Luteolibacter yonseiensis: one gene and its partner. The protein of the gene in region 2 binds, or shares a complex with, the protein of the main gene of each other region. Links are inferred from orthologs where the notes say so. Each region holds a gene or a part of one and is shown on either strand. Other genes may lie near its edges.

Evidence for each region.
Region 1: the proteins of tsaD (region 2) and tsaE are in contact, whole or in part, in a crystal structure (PDB 6N9A), measured with the Thermotoga maritima proteins. The link is inferred for Luteolibacter yonseiensis from one-to-one orthologs. Residues at the interface, in WP_004082750.1 of Thermotoga maritima: Cys10, Asp11, Arg49, His50, Leu82, Gly84, Gly135, Gly136, Glu154, Thr155, Leu156, Asp157, Asp158, Ser159, Glu162, Asp165, Lys166, Arg169, Leu170, Tyr175, Lys213, Thr214, Leu217, Tyr218, Gln221, Arg222, Asn324; in WP_004082108.1 of Thermotoga maritima: Leu37, Gly38, Lys46, Lys57, Val59, Lys60, Ser61, Thr63, Phe64, Thr65, Leu66, Met67, Val69, Pro71, Tyr82, Arg83, Leu84, Asp86, Asp88, Phe89, Asp93, Ile128, Asp130, Glu131, Arg134.

What each region holds. Positions count from the first base shown.
Region 1 is NZ_JAENIK010000011.1:906,497-914,514, reverse strand. The notes cover bases 5,055-8,018. They hold tsaE (tRNA (adenosine(37)-N6)-threonylcarbamoyltransferase complex ATPase subunit type 1 TsaE), read right to left. Parts: upstream 6,763-8,018; coding sequence 6,346-6,762; downstream 5,055-6,345. Other genes in these bases: serS (serine--tRNA ligase), read left to right, coding at 6,901-8,018; JIN84_RS13650 (hypothetical protein), read left to right, coding at 6,200-6,349; JIN84_RS13655 (class I SAM-dependent methyltransferase), read left to right, coding at 5,055-6,166. Also shown: JIN84_RS13685 (hypothetical protein), read left to right, coding at 1-1,384; JIN84_RS13680 (hypothetical protein), read left to right, coding at 1,423-1,701; tsaA (tRNA (N6-threonylcarbamoyladenosine(37)-N6)-methyltransferase TrmO), read left to right, coding at 1,745-2,470; JIN84_RS13670 (ankyrin repeat domain-containing protein), read left to right, coding at 2,495-3,991; JIN84_RS13665 (hypothetical protein), read left to right, coding at 4,007-4,465; JIN84_RS13660 (hypothetical protein), read left to right, coding at 4,536-4,994; more of JIN84_RS13655, read left to right, coding at 4,991-5,054. UniProt on the Escherichia coli protein: Required for the formation of a threonylcarbamoyl group on adenosine at position 37 (t(6)A37) in tRNAs that read codons beginning with adenine.
Region 2 is NZ_JAENIK010000012.1:930,736-938,647, reverse strand. What follows is about bases 1,896-4,753. They hold tsaD (tRNA (adenosine(37)-N6)-threonylcarbamoyltransferase complex transferase subunit TsaD), read left to right. Parts: upstream 1,896-2,749; coding sequence 2,750-3,757; downstream 3,758-4,753. Other genes in these bases: JIN84_RS19600 (OmpA family protein), read left to right, coding at 4,476-4,753; JIN84_RS19605 (HAD-IA family hydrolase), read left to right, coding at 3,792-4,430; JIN84_RS19615 (cation:proton antiporter), read left to right, coding at 1,896-2,685. In the rest of the region: JIN84_RS19625 (NAD(P)-dependent oxidoreductase), read left to right, coding at 1-73; CAF17-like 4Fe-4S cluster assembly/insertion protein YgfZ, read left to right, coding at 70-900; more of JIN84_RS19615, read left to right, coding at 940-1,895; more of JIN84_RS19600, read left to right, coding at 4,754-5,663; JIN84_RS19595 (beta-ketoacyl-[acyl-carrier-protein] synthase family protein), read right to left, coding at 5,682-6,707; JIN84_RS19590 (NAD(P)/FAD-dependent oxidoreductase), read right to left, coding at 6,716-7,732; JIN84_RS19585 (class I SAM-dependent methyltransferase), read right to left, coding at 7,729-7,912.

The DNA of each region.
Region 1 (8,018 bases), on a different replicon or contig from region 2:
AAACCTGGATGCCGCCACGGTGGACCAGCTTCTTTCCATCGTCGCCAAAAAAGAGATCATCATCGCCAGCGGCACCGTGGGAGATTATGTGGTCCTCTTCTTCGGCGGTTCTGCGGACGACTTCAAGCTCAGCCCGGACCTCGCGGGCTCCATCGTCTCGACCGACTCGCTCGCCTTCACGGACGCCTACGCGTCCAAGGATCTTGCCGCGATCTCCTACGGAGCGAAAGCATCGATGGACACACTGATCGCGACGGCCGGTGGCTTCTCGGACTTCACCAACGGACTGCGTGACGGACTCGCCGGTTCAGAAGGTCTTGGCGACACCCGTGATCTCGAGTCCCTCTTCACCATCGTCGCCGAACGTGAGGCAGCCCTCCGCAAGCTTGCCGGAAACGACGCATCCGGTATCGCCGCCTTTTTCGAAGAAGGTCTTAAAATCGAATCCTACGGCGGCTATGACTCGGGAATGATCGACTGGAAAGCTACCAACAAGCTCGCGCACCTCGGCGCCGGGGATGATGTTTTCCTCTTCGCCAACATGTCGGTGGATGCCGCCTACGACACCAAGTCACGGGAATTCCTCGAGGCCCTCATGGAAACCACTTACGAACTGACATTGAAGGTCAGCGAGATGCCGCTGGAAGGCGAGGAAGCCGCCAAATATCAGGAAATGGTGAAACTGTTCGACTCCAAATTCCGCCCCGACCTGCTCGCCCTCTGGGACGCATTTACCGATGACTTCGGCAACAGCCTTGGCAAGGAAAGCGCGCTCGTCGTCGACCTGAAGGGTGGCCTGCCGACCGTTCCGAACATCCCGAAGGTCGTCGTGGACAAGGCGAAGGCCCCGCGCATCACCGTCATCGCCCCCGTCTCCGACCGCGCGAAGCTCTCCGGCTCGTGGGATAAGATGAACACGACATTGACCGGCACCCTAGCCAAAATCGGTGAAATGACCGGCAACGAAATCCCGATGCAGAAGCCTCTCAGCTCCGAGAAAAACGGCAGCACCACCTGGTTCTTCCCCATGCCGTTCTTCACCGACGACTTCCTTCCCTCCGTCACGGTCAGCGACAAATGGTACGCGGCTTCCAGTTCGAAGGCCCAGGCCCTCGACCTCATTTCCAAGGCGGATGCGGGCGGAGAAACCAGCCAGGGCTTCCACTTCAACGTGAACTTCAAGGCCCTCGAAAAATACGCGCGGGAAAGCTATCAGCTCTTTGAGGAAAACTCGAACGACCTCATCGGCGGCTCCATCTCCGCCGACCAGAAAAAGCTCGTCCAGGACTCCCTCGACATCCTCAGCGACCTCGACAAGCTCACCGTCCACAGCCGCCGCGAGAGCGGTGTCCTCCGCACCAGCGTCCATTTCAAGACGAAATGAACCACGTCACTCCCGATGCATCGGATTCCGATCTTCCCATGCATCGGGAAGTTCTCGCCGAGGAACGCCGTCTGCAGGAAGCGCTCGACCGCGTCCGGCTCGAGGAAGCGGCCAAGCGACCACACCTGTCGAAGTGGCAGTGGTTGTGGAAGATCCTGATATTCGCCCTGCTGTATGCGGCAAACGCAAACAGCGAATACCAGTATCTCCTCAACATCATCGTGGTCGTCTGTCTGATGGATGGCGGGAACTCCAGGGTTCATTCCCGCATCGACGCCCTCATCGAACTCGCGAAGCTGGATAAGGGTAGGAAGTAGTTGGAACGTCTGAAAGAACTGGTCGTGGCGTCGCTTTCACAGCATGATTCCTGCCGCCATGACCATCAGCCCCGTCGCCACCGTCCGCTCGTGCTTCGGTGAGAAATTCGCGATCCCGCGCCAGCCGGGGCTCTGTCCCAGCGCCTGGGGGAGGCTGGTGTTCCACCCGGAGTACCGCAGCCCGGAAGCCGTGCGCGGGATCGAAGGGTTTTCACATCTCTGGCTCATCTTCGGATTTCATGAAACCGCCGGACAAGGTTGGAAACCAACCGTCCGGCCTCCCCGCCTGGGCGGGAATCAGCGCGTCGGCGTGTTTGCGAGCCGCTCGACCTTCCGCCCGAACGGGCTGGGACTTTCCCTGGTGAAATTCGAAGGGGTGGATCTCACCGACAGCGAAGGCCCGGTGCTGCTGTTGGGCGGACTGGATCTGGTGGACGGGACGCCGGTTTATGATGTGAAACCCTACCTGCCCTATGCCGAGGCCCTTCCCGAAGCGGCGGGCGGATATGCGGAAGAGACCTTGCTCCGAATGCCAGTGGAAATCTCACCCGACGCCGGGGCGGATTTCTTGAAACTCCCTCCACGGGCGCGTGCCGTCCTGATGGAGGCCCTGTCGCTTGATCCCCGCCCGGCAACACGTTCGGAAGATTCCGATCGGGAGTTTGGCGCGTTGCTTTGCGGCTGCAACGTGCGCTTTGTGATACGTTCGGGAATCTGCCGGATCACGGGAATTGAGAAAACCGCGCGAGGTTCTGGGTTGAATGCTTAGGATTCCGTAGTAATCCTCTTTTTCATGAGCGGATTCCCGGGGAAATTTGCACGCCTGGCATTCACCGCTGCCATCGCGGTGCTTCCCGTTTCCTGCAACAAGCCGGGGGACGTCGAGAAGGCGGATTTGAAAGAGGCCGGCTACCAACTCACCGCCGAGGGCTGGTTCCGGGCGAGCGCCCAGAACGATTGGGCCGCCTTGCAGAAATTCATCGCCGCGGGATTCCACGCCGACGCCCGGAACGCGGATGGCGACTCGGCCCTTCACATCGCCGCGCGGGAGGGAGCGGAGAAATCGGCGGAGTTCCTCCTGAATCGCAAGCTTCCCGTGGATCAGCGCGGTAACGCGGACCGCACGCCCCTGATGGTGGCGGTGGTGGCGAATCAAACGAAGATGGTGAACTGGCTGCTGCGCCAGGGCGCGGACCCCACCTTGAAGGACAAGGATGGATTCGCACCGCTCATGCTCGCGGTGCGCGAAGGCAGGCCCGGATCGGTGGCGGAACTCGCCGCGTATGATCGCGAAAGCCTCGATTCCGCGATCCTGCTCGCCGCGCTTGTCGGACGTACGGATGTCATCGACTCGCTGACAAACTTCGGCGCCTCCGTTTACACCCGCATGGACGACGGGCGCACTCCCCTCATGGTCGCGGCGGAAAACGGTCATGCGGATGCGGTGCAACTGCTGCTGGAACTGGGGTCGAGCCGCTACACCAGGGACGCGGACAACCGCACCGCGGTGGACATCGCCACCGCTGCGGGCTACCCGGAGATCGCCACCCGGATTTCCCGCGAACCCCATGCCGATGAGCTGGTATTGGAAACACCCGAGAAGATCGCGGAATCCATGGACAGTTACGTGGACGCCGCCAACGCCGGACCTCCTGCAGCGGAAAATGAGACAGGTCGGCCCACATCCGCAAAGCCCGCCCACGATCACGCCATCCCGATCAACGGAGAAACACTCAGCACTCCGGTTTCCAGCTCCGGAACCTCTGCAAAAACATCCGCAAGCGGCCCGCCCCCCGGCACGACATTCGACATGCCCCCGCTCGTAATGCGCCACTACCGGGAAACGGAAACGCCGGTGAGTGTGAAAAAAGTGGAAGGCGACACCGCCACCGTCAGCCTTGCGAGGAACGGCGACCGCGAGGTGAAGGTCAGGACGGGAGCGCTCATTCCGGGAACGAACCTCCTCGTCGTCAAGGTCCGGAAGCGTATGGAATCCGGCAAGGTGAGCCAGGGCCTTCCAGAGGAAATCGCGACGGTGCAGGTAAGGGATGAGACCACCGGCAGCACCCGCGAATGGATTTCGGGCGTGCCCGCGAACTCGCATGATCCCGTGGCACTGGTGGAAGACGCCGCGACGGGCAGACGCTACCTTGCCACTCCCGGACAACGCTTCAGGGCGACGGATGGCTCGGAATATTTCATTTCCGACGTCCGCCCGAACCAGATGGTGATCCAGGACGTAGCCAGCGGCTCTGTCCGGACGATCCCCTTGCGCGGCCCCCGCGGGTAAGATAGCCTGCCCGCCATGGAGTCCGATACCATCATTGACCACGGCGAGCCCGTCCGCCAGTTTTCCGTCCTGCTGCCGAACCGTGCCGGCGCGCTCGCCGCCATGGTGAAGCTCCTGCGCTCGCAGGCCATCGAAGTCATCGGACTCAGCGTGCAGGACTCGCGCGATGCCACGGTGGCGCGCATCGTCGTCTCCGATCCGGAGGCGACGGAACATTTGTTCATTGAGAAAGGCATCCCGCATACCACCTGTGAATTGGTCGTCGTCGCGATGCGCGAAGCCGGCCCTGGCCTCCTCCAGTGCCTGGATTCCCTCATGATCGCGGAGACAAACATCGATTTCGCCTATGCCCTGCTCCCCTGCCCCGAAGGACAGTCGATGCTTGCGATGCACGTCGAGGACTACGAATTCGCGGTGGCCATCCTCCACCAGAGCGGATTCCGCCTGATGTATCAGGAAGACCTGAGCCGCTGACCGGACGGAATCGTCTGGTTTTTGATTTTTACGCGGGCGGTCCGCCGCAGGATGTGATAGTCCGGGCACCATGCGATTTTTACAAACCTATGATTCTTGCCTGGATGCGGTGGGCAGCTATTGGATCGACAACGACCGTCGGTTGCGCATTGAAAAATACCACGGCAAAACCGGATTGGCGGATCTGAAAGCGGTCCAGTGCAGCATCGCGGCGGATCCGGCCTGGCGTGCGGATTTCCATGGTTTGATCGATTTTAGCGAGGCGGATCTGGACATTTCCGCAAACGAGATCCTGCGGCTCGCCCTCGTGATGCGCCATGGCCCCAGCCGTTCACACGGTTGGCTCGCCTATGTGGTGACCCATTCGGCCACGCACGGGGCCGTGCGGATGTTGTGCCACTGGATGCGCGCCACCGACCGTATGAGGATTTTCAAAACCCGCGCGGAGGCGGAGATCTGGCTTGCGAGAAACATTTACCAGATTCCTCCCGCGTTCATCAGCGAGGTGGAGCTGAGAAACGTGGGATGAATCCCCATCGCGGACAATCCGACAACGGGCATTGCCTGACCTGCGACAGTCCGCTACTTCTCCCGCAGAAAGTGACCTCTATTTTGGATTCCTCCGCTCCCACCTCATCACCCGCCGGTTGGCTGGTCCGTATTTCCGAAGTCTTCGCCGACCACGCGGATGACATTGTGGAAGGACTCGATGGGAAGCTTTCCAAAAAGCTGGGAACGGAGTATTACCTGATCCAGCTTCCGGATCCGGAGGCGGTCACACGGTCACAGTCCGCCGCGTTGGTAAGGTGGAACCTGCCTGTCGAGCACGCTTGGCCGTGCAACCCGGAGAAGATGGAAGGCTTTGTGGAAAAAGCCGCACAGGCGATGTTTCGCAAATTCGCCCATAGGAACCCGCAGGCGGTGTTCATCGGCCAGCTCGATCCGAGCGCGACGAACCGTTATTACAAGACCCTCGCCTCGAATCTCCGCGGCCGCGCCCTCCAGTTGTTCCCGCCAGCCGTCGCCGCCTTCAAGGAGGTGGAGGCGCAGGACAGCCGCCGGCAGACGCTTTTCTGCCTGATTGGCAAAGAAGGCCTCTTCTGCGGCATGCGGAGTCCGAAAGATGCCAACGGGTTTTATCCGGGCGGTACGAAATACATCAGCCAGAACAGCCCCGACACCATCAGCCGGGCGGGCGCGAAAATCGCCGAGGCTCTCCACTACCTGCTCATGCACCGCGCCGCGCCGGCAAAGGGCAGCCACTGGCTCGAACTCGGAGCCTGCCCCGGCGGCATGACCTCCGAACTTCTGGGCCGCGGCTACGAGGTCACGGCCATCGACCGCGCGCCCCTCGACAAGCGTTTGGACAAGGTCAAGGGACTGCGTTTCGCCCTCATGGACGTGGCCGCGTTCAGGCCGGACGCCCGCATGCGCTATGACGCCATCCTTTCCGACATGAACGGAGACGCGCTCGAGGCAATCCGCCAGGTCGCCCGGCTTTCAGCGAATCTGAATCCGGGAGGGATTGTCATTTTCACCCTCAAGACGCCGGGCGTCACCGGCCTTGCGGAAATGAACGAGCTTTACTCCGGGGCCGTCGCCATCGCGCGATCCTCCGGACTCGAATTGTTCGCGAGAACCCATCTCACCTACAACCGCCACGAACTGACGCTGTTTTTCGAGCCCGGCGAGCCGGCTTGACTCCGGGTCGGCACTGGTCATGATCCCGGACTCATGAAACGAACCCTCCAGACCCTCTCCCTTGCGGCGCTCCTGCTGTCCCTGAATTCCTGCGGCCTGCCCGGTGCCCTGGCCCGTTCCGCCGGACGCGTGGTGGAGGGCGTGGGCAATGTCGCGAATCAGGCGATGACCACCGGTCTCTAATTCCTTATCTCCCGCACCGTCCGGCCGCCATCCGGATCGACGGAGAATTGCAGCCAGACCGTTTCCGGCGGCAGCAACTCCGGAAATTTGTCCCCCCACTCGGCGATGATCACTCCATTTTGGTCCAGATACTCGTCCCACCCGAGCGCAACCAGCTCATCGGCGGATTCCAGCCGATAGAAATCCAGGTGAAACACCGGCCACCGGCCACCGGGATATTCATGCACCAGACCGAAGGTCGGACTGGTCACGACCGAGGAAGACCCCGCCGCCGCGACAAAACCCTTCGTCCAATGCGTTTTTCCCGCCCCCAGCCCGCCGACGAGGGCGAAGACGCTGCCCGGCCCCGCCAACCCCGCGGCGGCACGGCCCAGGTCTTCCATCGCTTCAGGAGATGTCGCACGTCCTTGCATCCGCCTTTTGGAAGCGGAAACCCCTGCGGAAGTCGATTTGAAAAACGCGGTTGTCCGCCCGCATGCCTCCGGGGCTGACGCATTTCCTGAAAATTCGCGTTGATTCACCACCCCATCGCCCGCGACAGTCGCGCCGCCATGCTCGACATCCGCGTCATCCGCGAAAATCCCGCCGCCATTCAAGATCGCCTCAAAAACCGGGGTGGCGATCACTGGAAGCTTGTTGACGACGTGCTCGCCTGCGACGAGGCACGCCGCACCGCCGAGACTTCCAAGCAGCAGCTCCAGAACTCGCGCAAGACCATTTCCAAACAAATCGGCATCCTCAAGGGCAAGGGTGAGGATACCTCCGCCATCGAGGCCGAGGTCCGCGGCATCAACGAGCAGATCACCGCGCTCGATGTCCAGACGGAGGCGGCATCGCTCCGCCAGGCGGAGCTGCTGTTGAACATTCCGAACCTCACGCACGACGCGTGCCCCGTCGGCAGTGACGAAACCGCGAACCCCGTCGTGCGTGAATGGGGAGCCAAACCGGAACTCAACGAACCGAAGGACCACGTCGAGCTCGCGCTCAAGCACGGTCTGGTGAATTGGGACGACGGCATCCGCACCGCCGGCTCGGGCTTCGTCGTCTATCGCGGAAAAGGGGCGAGGCTGGAGCGCGCGCTCATCAATTTCCTGTTGGATACCCAGACCGCCAATGGTTACGAGGAAGTCAACGTGCCGCACCTCGTGAAACGCGAGTGCATGGAGGGTACCGGCCAACTGCCGAAATTCGAAGACGACATGTATGGCACAGATGCCGATGAAAATGGTGTGAACAGCCTTTTCCTCGCACCGACCGCCGAGGTCCCCGTGACGAACCTCTACCGCGACACCATTCTGGCCGAGAACGAACTGCCGGTGAAAATGGTCGCCTACACCCCGTGCTTCCGCCGCGAGGCGGGTTCCGCCGGGCGTGACAACAAGGGTATCATCCGCATGCACCAGTTCGACAAGGTGGAGCTCGTCCAGATCGTCCACCCCGACCATGGATTCGAAGTGCTGGAGCAGCTCACCGGCCACGCCGAGTCCATCCTTCAGAAACTCGGACTGCACTACCGCACCATCGAGCTCTGCACCGGTGACATCGGCTTCTCGTCGGCGAAGACTTATGACATCGAGGTCTGGGCTCCCGGCCACGGCAAATACCTCGAAGTCTCGAGCTGCTCGTGCTTCACCGACTATCAGGCGCGCCGCATGAAGCTCCGTTTCAA
Region 2 (7,912 bases):
CGAGCTTGATGCCGCCGGTCTCGGTGATCTCGATTATTCCGCCGTGGTGAAACCCTATCAGACAGGCGCATGAGCGGATTGAGAGTGGTTCATTTGGGGAAACCCGCTCTGCTGGAATTCCGGGGACCGGACGCGGTCAGGTTTCTGAACGGCCAGCTCACCCAGGACGTGCGCAAGGTCGTGGGCGGCGGCCTCTCACTTCCATCCTGCGTCACCGACGCGAAGGGGCGGTTGCAGTTCCGCGTCACACTTGTTGAAGGTGCTGAAGGAGCACTCTGGGTGGCGGGCTTGCAGGGAAACGCCGGGGATATCGAAGCGCGGCTCACACGCTATCTCATCGCGGACGATGTGGAGGTCGCCGATCTCACCGGGAAATATTCATTGTGCCATCTCATCGGTCCGGAGACGGAGGCTCCTGCCGGAGTGCTTGTACGTCGATCGGACCGCTACGGGGTTCCCGGCTGGGACTGGTGGTTGGCCTGCCCGGAAGACGAACTAAAGCTCGAAGCCACGACGTTCGCCGACGCGGAGTTGGAAGCCTTGCGCATCCGTAACGGAGTTCCCGCCTGGGGAACCGAACTCGGTGAAGGGATGCTGCCGCCGGAGGCCTTGTTGGAAAACACCGACATTTCGTATCAGAAAGGATGTTACATCGGCCAGGAGGTGATTTCCCGGATCAAGTCCGCCGGAAAGGTGAACAGGCGGCTCACGCGTTTCGTATTTGCCGGGGAAGTTCCTCTCTCCGCCGGCCCCTTGGAAAACGGCGCGGGCGAGATCACGAGCGTCTCACCTCTCGTTGAAAACGGCCTGCGCCATGCCCTCGGTTACGTGAAACGCGGTGCGGCGGAGTTGTTTTACAAGACGGAAACCGGCGAAATCGTTCCCGTGGGACTTCCCTGAGCGAGTTTGTTCTTTGCTGCCGGGTGATTTGCCGGGAGTATGGTCGCGATGATTCTGAAGTGGTTTTTCATGGCCAGCGGTGTCGCGAACATATCGCCGCTGTTCGCCCTGCTGACTCTGGTGCTGGTGCTCGCGGTCCTGATTTCACTGATACTGGTGAAATTCAAACAGAGCCTTTTGGTCGGCTATCTTTTGAGCGGTGTCCTGATCGGCAACGTCGGCCTGATGTGGGTGACGGGAATCGACAAGGGGGATGCGGTGATCATGAACTTCGCGGAGATCGGCGTGGTCCTGCTGATGTTCACGCTGGGCATCGAGTTTTCGCTGAGCGAGTTCAAGCACCTGTGGCGCACCGCCCTGATCGGGGGAGGACTGCAGGTGGGAATCACTGCGGGCATCGTGGGACTCGTGGCCGCGGCGTCCGGCTTTCCCACCGCGGACAGCATCGTCTTCGGTGTCGCTGTGGCGCTGAGCTCCACGGCGGTGGCGATGATGTCATTCCAGGATCTCGGCCAGCAGAACAATCCCGGAGCACGCGCGAGTCTGGGCATCGCGTTGTTCCAGGACATCCTGGTGATCGTGTTTTTCCTGGTGATGCCCGCGCTTTACGGACAAGGGGAGGGATCGGTGGCCGGGCAGATAGGAAAGGCGTTGCTCAAGGGAGGATTGTTTCTGGCGGGGGCCTGGCTGCTGGGCCGCTACGGTCTGACGCCGCTGCTGCATGCCGTGGCGAGAACACGGAGCCGGGAGCTTTTCACCCTGACGGTCATCGGGCTCTGCGCAGGCGTCGCATTCGCTGGCGGAGCCTTGAACCTCTCGCTCGCGCTCGGTGCCTTCGCGGCCGGGCTGGTGGTGAGCGAGTCGATCTACAGCCATCGGATATTGTCCGACATCCTTCCGTTCAAGGATCTGTTTCTCGCGATCTTTTTCATTTCGGTGGGATTGCTCATCGACCTGTCCACCATTGCTTCGGACTGGGGGCGAGTCCTGTTGGGGAGCGCGCTCATCTTGATCCTGAAAAGTGTGGTTGTTTTTTCGGTGTTGAAATGGATCAGGATCCCGGGACGTCCGGCGTTGCTTGCGGCCGGCAGTCTCGCCAGCACAGGGGAATTCTCACTCGTGCTCATCGGCAAGGCCGGCGGGTATCGTCCGTTTGATCCCGGAACCGAGCAGATGCTGTTGGTCTGCACCGCGGTGACGATGGCTGTCGTGCCATCGCTGATGCGCGGTGCGGGACCGTTGGGAAAATGGCTGGAGAAAAAAGGAGTGATGGGTGTCAGGAAGATCGCGCCGGAGGGGATGACACCGGCAAAGGCGATCAAGGGAATCACCGACCACGCCATCATCTGTGGCTACGGTCCGGTGGGGAAATCGCTGAATGAGGCGCTGAAACGCTGCGGCGTGGACACCCTCGTGATGGAGCTCAATTCCGACACCGTGCGCGCGTTGAAAAGCGAGGGGCAGCCGGTGCTCTTCGCGGATGCGACCCATTCGGAAGCGCTGGATCTGGCGGGAATCAAACGCGCGCGGTTGGTGGCGTTCACCTTTCCATCGGTGAGGACCACTTCGATCGCCGTCCCGCTGGTGCGGGAGAGGAACAGCGGAATCTTCATCTTCGGCCGGGCAAAATTTTCCGGAGAGGTAAAGATCCTGCGGGAACTGGGCGTGCAGGTCATCCATGATGAACGCGAGAGCGCGGTGTCCATGGTGCGTGCGGCCCTCTCGTCGTACCAACGCGAGGATGTCGATCCCGAGGAGGTCGTCGGTGATACGATGGAGGCTTGATATTTTCTCCCGGGGATTGCTTTTTTCTAGGGTTTGTCCTGCGGCTTCCGCTAAGAACCTGCGCGTGGCACTACTTCTGGCGATCGAATCTTCCTGCGATGAAACCGCGGTGGCGATCATCCGTGGCCACACCGGAGAGGCGGCGGAGGTTGTTGCTTCCGAAATCTCGTCGCAGATCCCGCTCCACCGCGAACACGGCGGCGTGGTGCCCGAACTCGCCTCGAGGAACCACTCGCTGCACCTGCGGGGATTGGTTGAAAAGGCATTGTCGGACGCGCGGGTGACCATGGAGGACATCGATGCCTTCGCAGCGACCACGGGGCCGGGTTTGGCGTCATCCCTGCTCATCGGCAGCACCGCGGCCAAGGGCATGGCCTGTGCCATGAAGCGGCCTTTCCTTGGAATCAATCACCTCGAAGGGCATCTGCTGTCTCCATTCCTCGACCGTACCACGGTGCCTCCCCACATCGCGCTCATCGTTTCCGGAGGGCACACATTGTTGTTGGACGTCACGGGTCCGGGAAGCTATCGGAAACTCGGCAGCACCCGCGACGACGCGGCGGGCGAGGCCTACGACAAGGTCGGCAAGATGCTGGGCCTGCCTTATCCGGGTGGACCGGAAATCGAGAAAGCCGCGCTCGGCGGAAATCCGAAGGCATACGATTTTCCCCGCTCGATGCTTCATGAACCGCATCTGGATTTTTCCTTTTCCGGTCTGAAAACCGCCGTGCTCTACACGCTTCAGAAGGAAACTGGCGAGCTGCCCGTCGCCGATCTGGCCGCTTCGTTCCAACAAGCGGTCATCGAGATCCTCGTGAAAAAGACCCTGCGTGCCGCCAGGCAGGCGGGAAGAAAACAAATAGCCCTCTCCGGCGGTGTCAGCCTCAACAAGGCGCTCCGTAATGCCTTTTTCGCGGCGGGGCAAAGCGCGGGTGTGGAGATCTCCGTCGCTCCGCCGGTTTTCTGTACGGATAACGCGGCGATGATCGCCTTCGCCGCGCTTCTGCGCCATCTCGCCGGGGAATCATCCGCACTTGATGGCGACATCCATCCGAATTTGCCGCTGGTCTAACGCTCCGTCGTGTGCCCTTATAAGGGCATACCCGATGATTTATAAAACACTGGTTTTCGACTTCGACGGCACCATCGCCGATACGCTTGGTGAGACACGCCTCATTTTCAACCGCATCGCTCCGGACTATGGCATCCGCGAGGTGGCGGAACACGAACTCGACCACCTGCGCCACCTTTCGCTCAAGGAATTGCTCGACCATCTGGAGATTCCGAAGCGCCGCGTGCCCGCGCTCATTTCGAGAGGGACCGGCATGATGCGGTCGAACATCACCCAGCTCAAACTGATAGAAGGCATGCCGGAGGTGCTCACGGAGCTGCGCCGCCATGTCCGTAGTTTCGGCATCCTCACCTCGAACGCGACCGCGAACGTGGACCTTTTCCTGCGCACGCACGGCCTGCGCGACCAGTTCGACTTCATTTCCTCCACCTCCAAGCTCACGGGGAAATCGAAACATCTCAAGGCCATCCGCAAGACGTTCTCATTGCGTGAAGGGGAGATGCTCTACATCGGGGACGAATTGCGCGATGTGAAAGCCTCGCAAAAGGCCGGCATCCCCATCGCAGCCGTCACCTGGGGGTTCAACTCCCGCGAATCCCTCGCCGCCGCGGAGCCGAATTACCTGTTCGACCAACCGTTGGATTTCCTCAGCCTGCTCACCGAGTGCTGTTGAATCAACAGATTGACAGCGGAGGGGCGGGGGAGGCAACCTTCCCGCATGTCGGAAGATAAAAGCCCCTTGGAAAAAGACGAAGCGGACGAATCCACGGACTCCGCGTCCACGAACGATTGCGCGCCGGCCAAGAGCAACCTTCCACCCGCGGTCGCGCTTGCGTTCATCATCATCGCGCTGCTCGGCGTGCTGATCGTGATGGTTTTGAAAAGCGGTGCGCTGGGCACGTCCTCGTCCTCCCATGACAACCGTCTCGCGTCGCTCCAATCCGATCTGGACGCGCGCCGCGCCGAGCTCAACCGGCAACGTGCCGCGATGGGACTTTCCCCGCTCGAAGGAGGTTCTGAACCTATCGAGGACATTGCCGGACGCTTGAAAAAAGACGCAGATTCATTGGTCGCGCTTGCGGCAAGGTTCCAGCAGATGCTTGCGGAAAAGGATACGGCGCTCACCGCGAAAAATGCGGAGCTGATCGGCTCTGAAAAAACACGGATCGCCCTCACTTCGGAGAACACCCGTCTCCAGACAGAGCTGAACCGCGCGCTCGCAAGTGGTTCGGATGTCGAGCTGCTCCGCCGTGATCTCGCCAGCCTCCGCACCCAGCGTGACGCCCTCTCGGAAGAACTCGCCGCCGCCAAGCTCAAGATGCAGAACTCGAGCGGTGCCGTTTCCGCGGATGATTTCGCCGACCTGAAACGCCGTTACGACGAAACACTGCGGGCCAAGGAGTTTTTCGAAGCCCGTGTCAAGGAACTCGAAGGCGATCTCTCGAAAGCCAAGCTCTTCGCCAGCTCGGAAAATGAACTGCTGCCCGCCGCCGTGGAGCTGTTCCGGCAACTCCGGGTTTTGGAAGGGAAATCCGATTCGGACATCAGCGCCGCCTACAGCAGCTTCGGTGTCGATCTCGGAGCCAACGTGCTCAGCAAGTTCACTTTCGCCACGGGTTCCTCCGCCCTCACGCCCGCCGATGAGGAAATCGTCCGCAACGTCTTGTCCGAGATTCCCGATGGCGACTTGTTGTTTGTCGTAGGCTATGCCTCCGAAACGGGAAATGTGGACGGCAACCGGGCACTCTCTTCCGACCGTGCCACCGCCGTCGCGCAGTATTATTCCAGCATCAAGCGCCCAACCCAGTTGGTCCAGGCCGTCTATCTCGGCCAGACGGACCGTTTCAGCAGCAAGATTCCGGAGCGGAACCAACTCGTTGAGATCTGGCGTATCCGTAAAAAGTGAGCCGCGCGGCGGAACCGCTCATCTCCACAGCTCGCAAGCGTGTGCGGCGAACCCCGCACCAAATGCGGTGAGCCACAGTCTCCGGTCTTGCGGGCGATTGGCCGACAGCCGGCGCTCCAATGCGAAGAGCACGGCGGGGCTGCTCATGTTTCCGAAGTCCCGCAGCACTTCGCGGGTTTCGGCCAGCTCGAACGGCAGCACGCTTTCCAACGCTTCGACGACATCGCGCCCGCCGGAGTGGGCGAGCACCTGATCCGGTTCGCCTTTCCTCAAGGCATACAACCCCGCCACCGCTTCCGCCGCCAGCCCCGGTACCGAACGGTGGAGCTGGTTTTTAAGTTTTCCCTGTGAATTCACGAAGCGCACCTTCTCGCGATCTTCGGGCCGATGGGTGGTCGTGAAATGTCCCGCCTGCCAATCGCCCGGAGCGCCTTTGTTGGTCCAGACCGCCGCCGCCGCGCCGTCCCCGAAGAGGCAGAGGCTGATGAGTACTCCGGGGTCGTCGTTGGCAAAAAAGGCCGCGGAACAAACCTCCACCGCCACCGTCGCTACCACCGCGCCCGGATTCGCCGCGAGGAACCCCTGCGCGGCACGCATCGTCGGGATGGCCGCGCCACAGCCAAGGCCGACGATGTCCGAGAGATACGCGTCGTGCCTCATTCCTGTCAGTTCCGCGATGTGGCTGGTCAATCCCGGGCAGAGATAACCCGTGCAGGTGCACACGAACAGGGCGTCGATTTCCGACGCACCGTGCCCGGACCGGCGGAGGGATTCTGACAAGGCCTTCATGGCAAGAACGGGGGCCTCCCGCTCGAAGCGTTGGTTCAACTCCTCCGCATCCGAGCCAAACGATTCGCCGACGGTTTCCAACGCGAGATTCCGGGAATCGATGCCGGAGGTGCCGCCGGTCAGGATTTTTTCCAACAGTCCTGCCGATCTCGGTTTCAAGCGTGGGAGCAGCTTGCTATCCCGCATGGCGTCCCAACACGTTGTCTGGGTGAATGAGTTCGGAGGGACGGCGGTGGCGAGGGAGCGGAGATACATGAGGAGGTCTAACGAATCAGGGAGAGCATCGGCTGGAACGGCAACAGACGGGCGGAAGCCAGGCATTGCAACAGGGATCTTCCGGACCGTCCCAGCAGGAGGGGGTGTAGCGCGCCCGCCACCGCGAGACGGCGGCGGAATTTACCGGACACGGCGGCACGCACGGCTTCCGTGGTTTCCTGCCAGGATCGTCCGTCGCGCGACCATGCGGCAAGGGGGGCGACAGCAAGCTCGGCCGCTTGGAACGCCATCGACATCCCGTTTCCCGTGAATGGAGGAATCATGCTTTCCGCATCTCCGAGGGCAAGCATGCCGGGGATGGGGATCTGCCGCCCAAGCTGGAATCCAGCGACCGCGGAAAATGAACGTTCACGATATTCGGCACTTCTCAGGTGTTCTGCCAGCGCCTGGTTCCCGCCGGCCTCCAGATAGGCGGGAAGCAAACCCGGTCCCTCGGCACGGATCGACCGGTCGAGGCGGAACAGCCCGCAGGCATTCGTCCAGCCATCCTCGACGCCCGCAAGTCCGGCGTAACCATTGGTTCCGCAGTGCATCTCCAGATCCTCTGATAACGGCAGACCCTTCACGTGCATTTTGAGGCCGATCCAGGTGCCGTTCGTCGGGCGTCTGCCGGCCGTCCAGACAAACCCTTCCCGCGCCACGGGCTTGGCACGCACGTTTGTCCTGACAACCGCTCCCGAGCCGACCGCGTGATTCCGCAGCCGCTCATCCAGAAGATGGCGTGAAATACCCAGTGCCGGGGTTTTCAACCGCGCACGGTGGATCAGTTGCCCTTGATTATGCCATGCGAGCGAGTGGTGGAAACGCGCGTCCGCGAACAGTTCCGCGACGCCAAGCCGGGAAAGAGTGTCATCTGTCACTCCGGAAATGAATTCCCCGCACACGCGGTGGCGCGGGTAGTTTCCCGCTTCCAGCACGGTGACGGCCACCCCTTGCGCACGCAAGGCACAGGCGAGCGACAAGCCGGCCAGACCTCCGCCTGCGATGGTGATTTCACGGTTCAACCGCGCCAGAATACCACGTGTCTCGCTCCGCGCCACGTGGAAGATTCACGGCATTGCCAGCGCCCCGTCTCCAGACCCATGCCCTGGCGTATTTCTCCCTGCCTGAATCCGCCGGTGATGCTCACATGCATGTCATGCCGCGTCACCCGGTTGATCCACGGATGCATCAGTCCGCCAAGA